3 regions of the Paenibacillus sp. Mc5Re-14 genome follow, and region 3 is predicted to be linked to each of the others. Evidence: predicted binding sites of a transcription regulator. Region 3 holds the regulator's gene; each other region holds the start of a gene.

Region 1 (3,285 bases), 330 kb from region 3:
ATGATTTTCCAATTTCTTTAACCTGATCTGGATAGTATCTTTTAAGGACTTAATAGAGTATTTCAGACTATTTTCGACTAAAATGTTGAGAAAGATTATTCAATGTTCTTCTCATTTATTTTCTACACTCTCATTATAAATTGGCACATTTTATACATTATATTCCTTTAGTAATATAAACATATATTTTTACTTTAATTATTGATTTATGGTATTATCCTTAAAGTAGCATTCTAAACGCATAGTGGTAGATATTGGTCTCTTCCTTATTCCTGAACTGTTTATTTATAATGCCCCCCGATTTTTAGGGATCTCTCCAGTGCCTGACCAGCGTGGGTCAAAGAGGACGCTCTTACGATAGCTGCGCTACCATAGCGTTCTTTAATTTTATCTGTTGCTTCTTCGAGGGAACGGATACGCTCATGATCCTCAAAGAAGGAAAGCTGATAAGTTTGGTTGTCAACCAGCCCACTTAATGTAACACCTAAGCGTCGTATCGGCATACCGTTCCAAAAATTATAAAATATTTTTTTTGCTTGGTTGTACACTTTATTCGTATTGTTAGTCGGATCTGGAAGCTTCATTTGCCTTGAAAATCCGGTAGGTGCTTCATATGGACTACAAGTACAACTGACAGTCACGACAGAGCCCATATACCCTTTACGGCGACTGTCTCGACAAACTTCTTCCGAGAGTTCAAGCAATATTGTGTCTACTTCATTTGGTTCCAAATAATCCTGGGGTAGGGTCATCATATGACTTATCGACTTTTGCGGGGAACTTAAGGTATGTGAAGTCACAGGACTCTCATCTAAGCCATTGGCAGTTTTCCACATGACCTCCGCCTGTATATCCGACTGTTTTCCAAAACGAGCACGAAATTTGGTCTTAAGCTCTGACAAAGACATTCTGGCAATATCGCCAATGGTTGTCATACCAAGCCGCTCAAAATGGGACGACATCCGCGAACCTACCCCAAACATTTTATTAACTGGCTGCGGCCAGAGTAGCTGCTCTACTTTTGTCTTGGGCAACGTGAATATACCGCTCTTATTTTTTTTAGCCCAAATGTCGGTTGCACTTTTGGCAAGAATCTTGTTGGAACTGATTCCTATTCGTACCCAAACCCCGGTTTGTAAAAGAACCTTTTTTTGAATTTCTCTTGCAACGCTTAAAGAGTCTCCAAAAATTTTAAAACTCCCCGAAATATCCAGAAACTGCTCATCGATACTAAACACCTCTACCAAGTCAGTGTATTCCTTGTATATATCCGTAATTGCTAAAGAGACATCAATATAATGCTTCATACGGGGACGAACGATCACAAGCTCAGGACACTTCTTAAGGGCTTCACCGAGCCGTTCTGCTGTAGACACCCCGAAACTTTTGGCCATAGGACATGCCGCTAAAATAATTCCAGATCTGCGTGCAGGATCGCCTGCTACCGCAAGCGGTTTATTTTTGTACTCTGGGTAAGAAGCTTTTTCTACACTCGCATAAAAACTCTGACAATCCGCTAAAAGAATTGTCCGCTCAGTTGTTTTAGTCATGCTGTATCCTCCAAAAAACCGATTACGTATATACGAACATACATTCTTAATTATTATAATACCAAACACTAGTTCTGTATTCAGGTAATTTATAGGGCTTGTATGATTTGCAAATGAAAAGATTGGGGAGTTTAAATTTTCTCCATAGGTAATGAAGTCAAAGAAACGTGCTCCTTATTGTCAAAAAACTAAAGAGGGACTATCTCCCATTGGAAATAGTCCCTTTGCCATATCGATTTAATTACTTGGATGGATAAAGACCTTTCAACACATCACGCATCTCTTGCTTGATATTGATATCCGGACGTTTTTCTTTGGCCAAGGCCTTAGCCTCTTCCACTGTGGAAGCGACACCCAGCTCAAGTAAGACTCCAGTTGCTACGGTTCCTGTACGATTCCGTCCGCCAGCACAATGGAAATACACGGTCTTACCGCTGTTCACTGCTTCTTTTACCGCCTGAATAGCGGCTTGTACTGAAGCCTCTTGCCCAGTCTCATGTTCCACAATCGGATAATGGTGACGTGTTACTTTCGCCGGAAATCCTTCTGCCACAGTACCGTTATCTCGCAGATCAAAAACATCCGTGATATCTTGCTCCCGAAGAACTTGAAGCAATGCACTTTCTCCGCCAATATATACTTTGTTATCAACAAGCGCGTGATAATTCACCTTAATCATTCTCCTTCTATCGAGTTCATAGCAGGAACTGCTATTCTCCGGTTTCTGCAAATTGTTTAATGCGTTCTCCTACCTGGTCACGAACCCGCTGAAAGACGCCCCGTTTCTCTTCTTCCGATCCTTCAGCTTTGGCCGGATCATCAAATCCCCAATGCTCACGGCAAACTTGTGGAGGAGTGATAGGGCATTTATCGGCCGCGTCCCCGCACAGCGTCACCACCAGATCGGCGCTGTTCAGCAAGACAGGATCAATAATATCCGAAGTTTGACCAGAAATATCGATACCTACTTCACTCATCGCTTGCACCGCTTTAGGATTAAGGCCGTGCGCCTCAATGCCTGCACTATATACGTTCCAATTGTCACCTAGATATTTCTTACCCCATCCTTCTGCCATTTGACTCCGGCAAGAGTTACCAGTACACAAAAAGTAAATTGTCTTTCTCTCCATGGGAAACGTCTCCTTTAATGTTCAATTATGAAATGACTAACCACAGATACAAGCCTAATAGCGTAATAAAAAGAGTAGGGATCGTTAAAACAATGCCTGTTTTAAAATAAGTTCCCCAAGATATTTTCACACCTTTAGAGCTAAGCACATGTAGCCATAGCAATGTGGCCAATGAACCAATCGGAGTTATTTTCGGACCCAAATCCGATCCAATTACATTAGCGTAAATCAGCGCTTCTTTGACCATTCCAGTCGTATGGGTGGCATTAATGGCAAGTGCATCAATCATGACCGTAGGCATGTTATTCATCAACGACGAGATAACCGCCGCGATAAAACCCATGCCCATGGTGCTTACAAACATACCTTGATCGGCAGCCGCTTGAATCACATGAGCCAGCAGATCCGTCAAACCGGCATTACGCAGACCATACACCACTACATACATGCCGATAGAGAAAAATACGATTGCCCATGGAGCACCCTTGATGACTTCTTTCAACGGTACCGCAGGACTTTTTCTCGCCAGCAGCAAGAAAAAGATGGCTATGATACCGGCTACGACTGAGACAGGAATACTAAAAAATTCGCATGCAAAGTAGCCA
Region 2 (3,285 bases), 4.8 Mb from region 3:
CCGATAGAAGCTTTAGAGATGCCCTTCTGACGAAGTTCTTGCCTGATCCACATCTTACCCTTACGTTGGCTTGTTATACGCTGTCTTGCCCACTGACGCGCGTATAAATCATCATCTACAAGCTTCTCCCTTTGCAATCGTACCAGTATCTCATCAATAACAGCCTGATCCACTTCCTTTTGCGCTAAACGCTGGGCAATTTCCTGACGTGTACGAGGCTTTTGCCCCAAATAGCGCAGCGCATGTACATAAGCCTGTTGTTTTTCATCTGCCAGAACGATATCTTCTAGTTCTTTTTTGACGAATGACGTTCCTTTGAACATGTTGTACTTGATCATTACATCTTCCAATACAGACAGTGAGTATGGACCAAAATGAATGATGTATCTTCCACGCTTGCGTCCCTGTCCCTGCTCCACTCTAGTAATCATCAATTCCTCATGATCTGGAAAAAGAGAAATCCCTTGCTGTTTATTTTCTTCCGAAGTGTATTCATCTTTATCGTCCAACTGCAATATGTTTCCCTCACTTTGAAATTCACGAAAGCAGCCTACGATCACCTGCTACGTAAAAGTTAGATTCTGCTGACAAAGCAGACTTTATTTGATGCAAAAATACCCTGCACAACTGTGCAGGGCATCAGAATCATGCTATTTAAACGGACTGTACCATAACCCCTAGGCTACAGTTCACATGACAGATCAGAAGCGAAGTTTCGGGCAAGCTTTATTCAAGCTCCAGCAATTCCTGTTCTTCCTTGGCCTCCTGCGCCAACTCTTCTTCTGTCGGTGGAGCAATTGTTGTAATCAAATTACTGGCCACCCGGATTTTTTGCTCGATCGTACTAGCAATGTTCGGATTTTCCTTCAAAAATTGCTTTGCATTCTCACGTCCCTGACCAAGGCGCTCACCTTCGTAGGAATACCATGCTCCGCTCTTGTCGACAATGTCGTGCTCCGTACCGATATCGATCAAGCTTCCTTCTTTGGAAATGCCCTCACCGTACATAATATCCACTTCAGCCTGACGGAAAGGAGGTGCGACTTTATTCTTCACGACTTTAATACGTGTACGGTTACCCACGATGTCGTTACCCATTTTCAAGCTTTCGATACGACGAACATCCAAACGTACCGTAGAGTAAAACTTCAAGGCACGTCCACCCGGTGTAGTTTCAGGGTTACCGAACATAACACCTACTTTTTCACGGAGCTGGTTGATAAAGATAGCAATGGTTTTCGATTTATTAATGGCTCCAGACAGCTTACGCAATGCCTGTGACATCAAGCGCGCTTGAAGACCGACATGGGAATCTCCCATTTCGCCTTCAATCTCTGCCTTCGGTACAAGTGCCGCTACAGAGTCAACGACGATAATGTCCACTGCCCCACTACGCACAAGAGCTTCGGCAATCTCCAATGCCTGCTCACCTGTATCTGGTTGCGATAGTAACAACTCATCAATATTGACACCCAGCTTGCTCGCATACGACGGATCAAGTGCATGCTCGGCATCGATAAAGGCGGCTTGTCCGCCTGTTTTTTGCACCTCTGCGATAGCATGAAGAGCTACTGTCGTTTTACCGGATGATTCCGGTCCATATACTTCAATAATCCGGCCTCTTGGAAAGCCGCCCGTTCCTAACGCAATATCCAAAGCAATCGAACCACTGGGGATTGTTTCCACTTGCATGTGGGTAGACTCACCCAACTTCATGATGGAACCTTTACCAAATTGCTTTTCTATTTGACGGAGCGCCATATCCAGCGCAGCACGACGATCTGACAATAAACTCACATCCTTCATTGTTTGTACTTTAATAATACCTTGTTTTGACACGCTTGCCAAGCATTTTTTCGAACATACATTCGTTTTTTTATTTCTCGCAGCTCTCTTCTATAATTATACCTTTCTCTTAAAACGAAAAAAGAACCGCTGGCAAAAAGCTTTGCAACGGTTCTTCCGAATAAGAATATTATATCATGAATATCTATCTAAAACAACTCATCAATAATTAAGAGAGTTTCTCGTTCTCTACCAATCGGCGCCACAATCTGTACAGGATAGCTTTGACGGATCGCAAACGGATGGTCTCACGGTTACCGCTTAAATTCAGCTCATATACTTCCGTTTCCTTGTCGCGCTCAGCAATACCAATATACACCAGGCCGACTGGCTTCCGCTCGGAATATCCGGGCCCAGCTACACCAGTAACAGAAAGTCCGAAATCGCTGTCCATAATCATTCTTGCCTGCTCTGCAAGCACAAGGGCTACTTCCTTACTCACTGCGCCTGGCGCATGATCCCCTTCCAAATAATCATAAGGCACATTGAGCAATTTCATCTTCATTGCATTGGAATAACACACGATGCCACCTTGAAACATAACAGCACTGCCAGGTATAGAAGTGATGTGTTCCATCAGCATACCACCTGTACAGCTTTCCGCTGCGCTCACAGTGAGTCCGCGCTTGGCCATTAAATCTACAATCACCTTCTCCAGCGTAACATCCTCACTTGCATACATATATTCGGAAAGACGCTGCTGAATTTGTACTTCCGTAGCCGTCAGCTTAATTAAAGCTTCACTCTCACTGGCCGCCTTGGTGGATATACGGATCGTGACTTCCCCTTCCTTGGCATAAGGAGCAATCGTGGGGTCCGTCTGGGATTCGATCAGATCTAACAAGCGCGTTTCAAGAGCTGACTCACCGATCCCTGCGAATTTTAGCATTTTCGAATAAATCGGCATCTCCTCACCGCTTAATGCCTGCTGAAGCAACCATGGTTTAGCATGATTTGCAAACATAGGTTTAAGTTCCTTAGGCGGTCCGGGCAAAACCACATAAAATTTACCGTCCTGTGCAATGGCATCCCCTATAGCTAAACCCGTCTCATTTTCAAGCGGAGTGGCTCCTTCAATAGAAAGCGCCTGGCGGCGGTTATTCTCGGTCATTTCTACCCCACGGTTACGGAAAAACTGATCCAGCTTGTCCATGGCAAGACGATCTATCTGCAATTTTCGCCCCAGTACAGCCGCTATCGCATCTTTTGTCAAATCGTCCTGAGTTGGCCCCAGCCCACCAGAAAACAAAATAATATCCGCACGCTTCTGAGCAAGACGTACCGCTTCCTGAAGTCGATCCATGTTATCGCCAACTACAGTCTGAAAATATACATCAATTCCGATAGTAGCTAGCTCTTGTGACAAATATTGGGCATTTGTATTTACTATTTGTCCAAGTAATAACTCTGTTCCTACTGCAATGATTTCAGCTTTCATCA
Region 3 (3,285 bases):
TCACGAATCAGATCGTTATGTGTGCCCATATTAAGCAAGTGGCCGCACCATGTTATATGAAAAAATAACATCATACGGCCTTACTTACAGAGCTACAGGCTAAATCGGTTATTTCTTATCTACCTGTATCTGATTGGATAGTGCAAACTTTTCAAGACGCTCTGCGATGGCATCCGTATCGTAGCGTCCCAGTGATTTTGTAAAAATAAAATTACCGCCCTTCCCTTTTCTTTCAACGGTAACGTAACCCTTTTCAATTTTGATGGCTTTCATGTCCCCTGCCGTCATCGGCCGTTCTCTGCCACCTTTTAACATATAGAGGGTATCTTTTCCCACTTTTAAATAAGGACGGCGAATGAAGAAGATTACAGCCAGCATCAAGTACAAGCCAAATACCAGCCAGTCCATTCCCCGCATGCCGGTCTTAGTCAAAAAGTAACTCATAAGCATGTACAATACAGCAAGACCAGCCAGCATGATTGGCACAGTAATATTACGGCCACGGAAAATGTCCATTGCTGAACCTGCGCCGTTAATGGTTTGAATGCCTTGTTTCTTGCGCGTTTTATTTAAATGCGCTGTGTTTTTACGTACTTTTCTTTCAAATGATCGGGCCATCTCTCAATTCCCTTCCCAATAAATATTACATTAAAGCAACTGCCTTAAAGCTGATCTATATAGATACCAGGAAAGATACCTAAAACAAAGGCAAATGATGCAGGCTTTAGCGACATTAATGCTTCAGCCCGCCATTTCCCTTCGACGTATCATCGTCCACAAATTCAATGGTTTCAAGCTGCTGCCGAAAATTACGGCGAATGTTGCCTAAATAAATTTCCCGAAGGTTGGCGCGCTCTGTGGTTTCCTCTTCTGTCAATCCTTCGGCTTTTGCTTTGCGCGCTAATTCATTAATGCGCTGTACCAAGCTGTCTATATCCAAATTGTGTCCCCTCCATAAAAGCAAAGATATAATACACTTTGACATGTAGAAAAGAGCTTGTCAAGGCTCCCGCATTGCGCTCCTTGACAAGCTCTATAGTCTTATAGATCAGAAGTGTGGAAGCTTAAGCACCTGACCTGCCTGCACTCCCCGATCCTCCAAAGCGTTAATACGCATAATTCCTTCAATATATACCCGTGTATCCATTCGTTCCGGTTTATGATTCACGGCAATCTTCCATAACGTATCTCCAGGTTGTACGGTCAGCTTAATCACCTCTTTATTAGAAACTGAAGGTGCTGCGAAAACCGTAAGTACACCTGCCCCTGCAACCCAAACGATAATTACTAGAATAAGAAGCTTGAGTAAAAGAGTATTGGTAATAACCTGTAACAAACGCACCTTACCCTCTTTTCGGGTCTCCTGTAAATTCTCTAAGTTCATCGGGAAAATACTTTGATAAGTGCTATATTTCATAATTGGCCGCGTCCTCCAAACGTTTGTTCTTATGTTTTTCACAATATAACACGAACGTTTGTTTTGTTCAATAGAAAACAGAACAAAAGTTCGTAAATATTTTTAGGGATTATTTAGAACTTATGTTTGTACGAACGGAGGTTCTATGCTATAATTTTCCCAAACGTTACTAAATGGGGTTGATACGGTATGTCTAAGATTTCGAGCCGCCAGCAGGCCATTCTTGAATTTATCCGCAATGAAGTGCGTCTAAAGGGATACCCCCCTTCTGTACGCGAAATAGGCGAGGCAGTCGGATTGGCCTCCAGTTCTACGGTTCACGGTCATTTGGATCGTTTGGAGAAAAAAGGACTCATTCGCCGCGATCCTACGAAACCACGGGCTATTGAATTACTTGGTCAAGACGAATCGGATAACAGCAACTTGATTAATTACTCCATTAGTCGTGTTCCCGTCGTCGGCAAAGTAACCGCTGGTCTTCCTATTACGGCGACAGAAAATATTGAAGATTACTTTCCTCTTCCCCAACACTTTGTTGGTGAGGATAAAATATTCATGTTATCTGTTGTAGGCGAAAGCATGATTGAAGCTGGTATTGCTAACGGAGACTATGTAATCGTACGTCAGCAGCAGACCGCTGATAACGGAGACATTGTAGTAGCTATGACAGATGAAGACGAGGCTACAGTTAAAACCTTTTACAAAGAAAAAGATCATATCCGGCTTCAACCTGAAAATCCAGCCTTTGAACCGCTTCGCCTGACACACGTCAGCATATTGGGCAAGGTTGTTGGACTCTTCCGGGACTTCCACTGATTTATCGTGCTTTCTTCCCCGTTATACTACCACGAATATAAAACCGGCCGCCTAGGCGAGCCGGTTTTATATTGTTATTATGTTTACTATGTGTGTCTCACAACTATTCTTTCCTTTTTAGCAACCTATATTGTCTCTACTATTATATCCCCCCCATTATCCGAAATAGTTCCCCTCTGATCTTGAACTGTTTACTTTTATTAGCTAAATAAATGGAAATTTGACTCATGTGAACCTACTGTAGCCTTCCCCTATAACGTAAAGTTGGGAAGGCGAACGCAGGCTAGTATGAGCTTTTTTTGTTAAACATTTAGGAACATAGGTACTAGCTTCTTTTTGTCTTTAGTAGATTTATGCTGATACATTACTAGCACAATTGACATATGTATATAGCAGACCTAAAGCAAAGGAGTTATGCAGATGATCAGAAATAGAGTTAAAACGTATAAGCATCGCATCGGGAAAAACAGATATCTGGTCGTTAAAGTCTTTCAAGCCGCAGCTGCTAAAACAGGAAGCGGAAATGCACTCGCAACTAACGCATTAAATATCAAAATTTCCAAGCGTAAGCATAAACATCATTAAGATTTAACCGTACCTTCATTTCTTTGAAGGGAGGTGACATTATGAGCAGAAGACACAGCAACCGTGAATTGAGAAGAAGAAGATTAAACATCCGTTCCAATCAAAGAGCCACTGCGCGTGCAAGAGGTAACGCACTGGCTGTTAATCTGTTTAGCGTGAATGATAGACAACGCAGACGTTAATAATTATTTTCAAGCAAAAAGCAGGAAGAATTCTTCCTGCTTTTTTTGTGTTAAATCAAACACCAAACTACCAATCCCGCAGTTATAGCTTCTTCAAACTTGTATCAGCTTTGGTCCTGCTTGCCCACTTTTCTTTATAAATTTTATAAACAAGGCTCGAACAGCTGGACCCATAACCAATAATTGTAATGGATAGGCCACAACAAAGTTCTTTATAAAAATTTCTAAATATGCTTCAAATAATGAATGATCACTAATAGCATGACTAAGAATTGAAGTTAATAA

The links. The regulator LexA, encoded in region 3, represses DNA repair genes until DNA is damaged. The targets are predictions, from matches to a motif close to CGAACATATGTTCG.
Region 1: the regulator LexA is predicted to act here: its motif matches at 1,584-1,597, upstream of BN1546_RS21770 (DNA polymerase IV).
Region 2: the regulator LexA is predicted to act here: its motif matches at 1,858-1,871, upstream of recA (recombinase RecA).

What each region holds. Positions count from the first base shown of each region.
Region 1 covers NZ_CVPD01000001.1:4,800,871-4,804,155, reverse strand. Annotated here, with positions in the region: gene BN1546_RS21770 (DNA polymerase IV) at 282-1,550, opposite strand; gene BN1546_RS21765 (protein-tyrosine phosphatase family protein) at 1,792-2,229, opposite strand; gene arsC (arsenate reductase (thioredoxin)) at 2,261-2,680, opposite strand; gene BN1546_RS21755 (arsenical efflux pump membrane protein ArsB) at 2,706-3,285, opposite strand, start outside.
Region 2 covers NZ_CVPD01000001.1:307,362-310,646, forward strand. Annotated here, with positions in the region: gene BN1546_RS01255 (regulatory protein RecX) at 1-515, opposite strand, end outside; gene recA (recombinase RecA) at 727-1,788, opposite strand; gene BN1546_RS01265 (competence/damage-inducible protein A) at 2,015-3,283, opposite strand.
Region 3 covers NZ_CVPD01000001.1:5,135,678-5,138,962, reverse strand. Annotated here, with positions in the region: gene BN1546_RS23415 (hypothetical protein) at 109-618, opposite strand; gene BN1546_RS23410 (DUF896 domain-containing protein) at 734-940, opposite strand; gene BN1546_RS23405 (LysM peptidoglycan-binding domain-containing protein) at 1,049-1,417, opposite strand; gene lexA (transcriptional repressor LexA) at 1,607-2,233, shown strand; gene BN1546_RS27455 (hypothetical protein) at 2,654-2,818, shown strand; gene BN1546_RS27450 (hypothetical protein) at 2,860-3,000, shown strand; gene BN1546_RS23395 (DUF2798 domain-containing protein) at 3,094-3,285, opposite strand, start outside.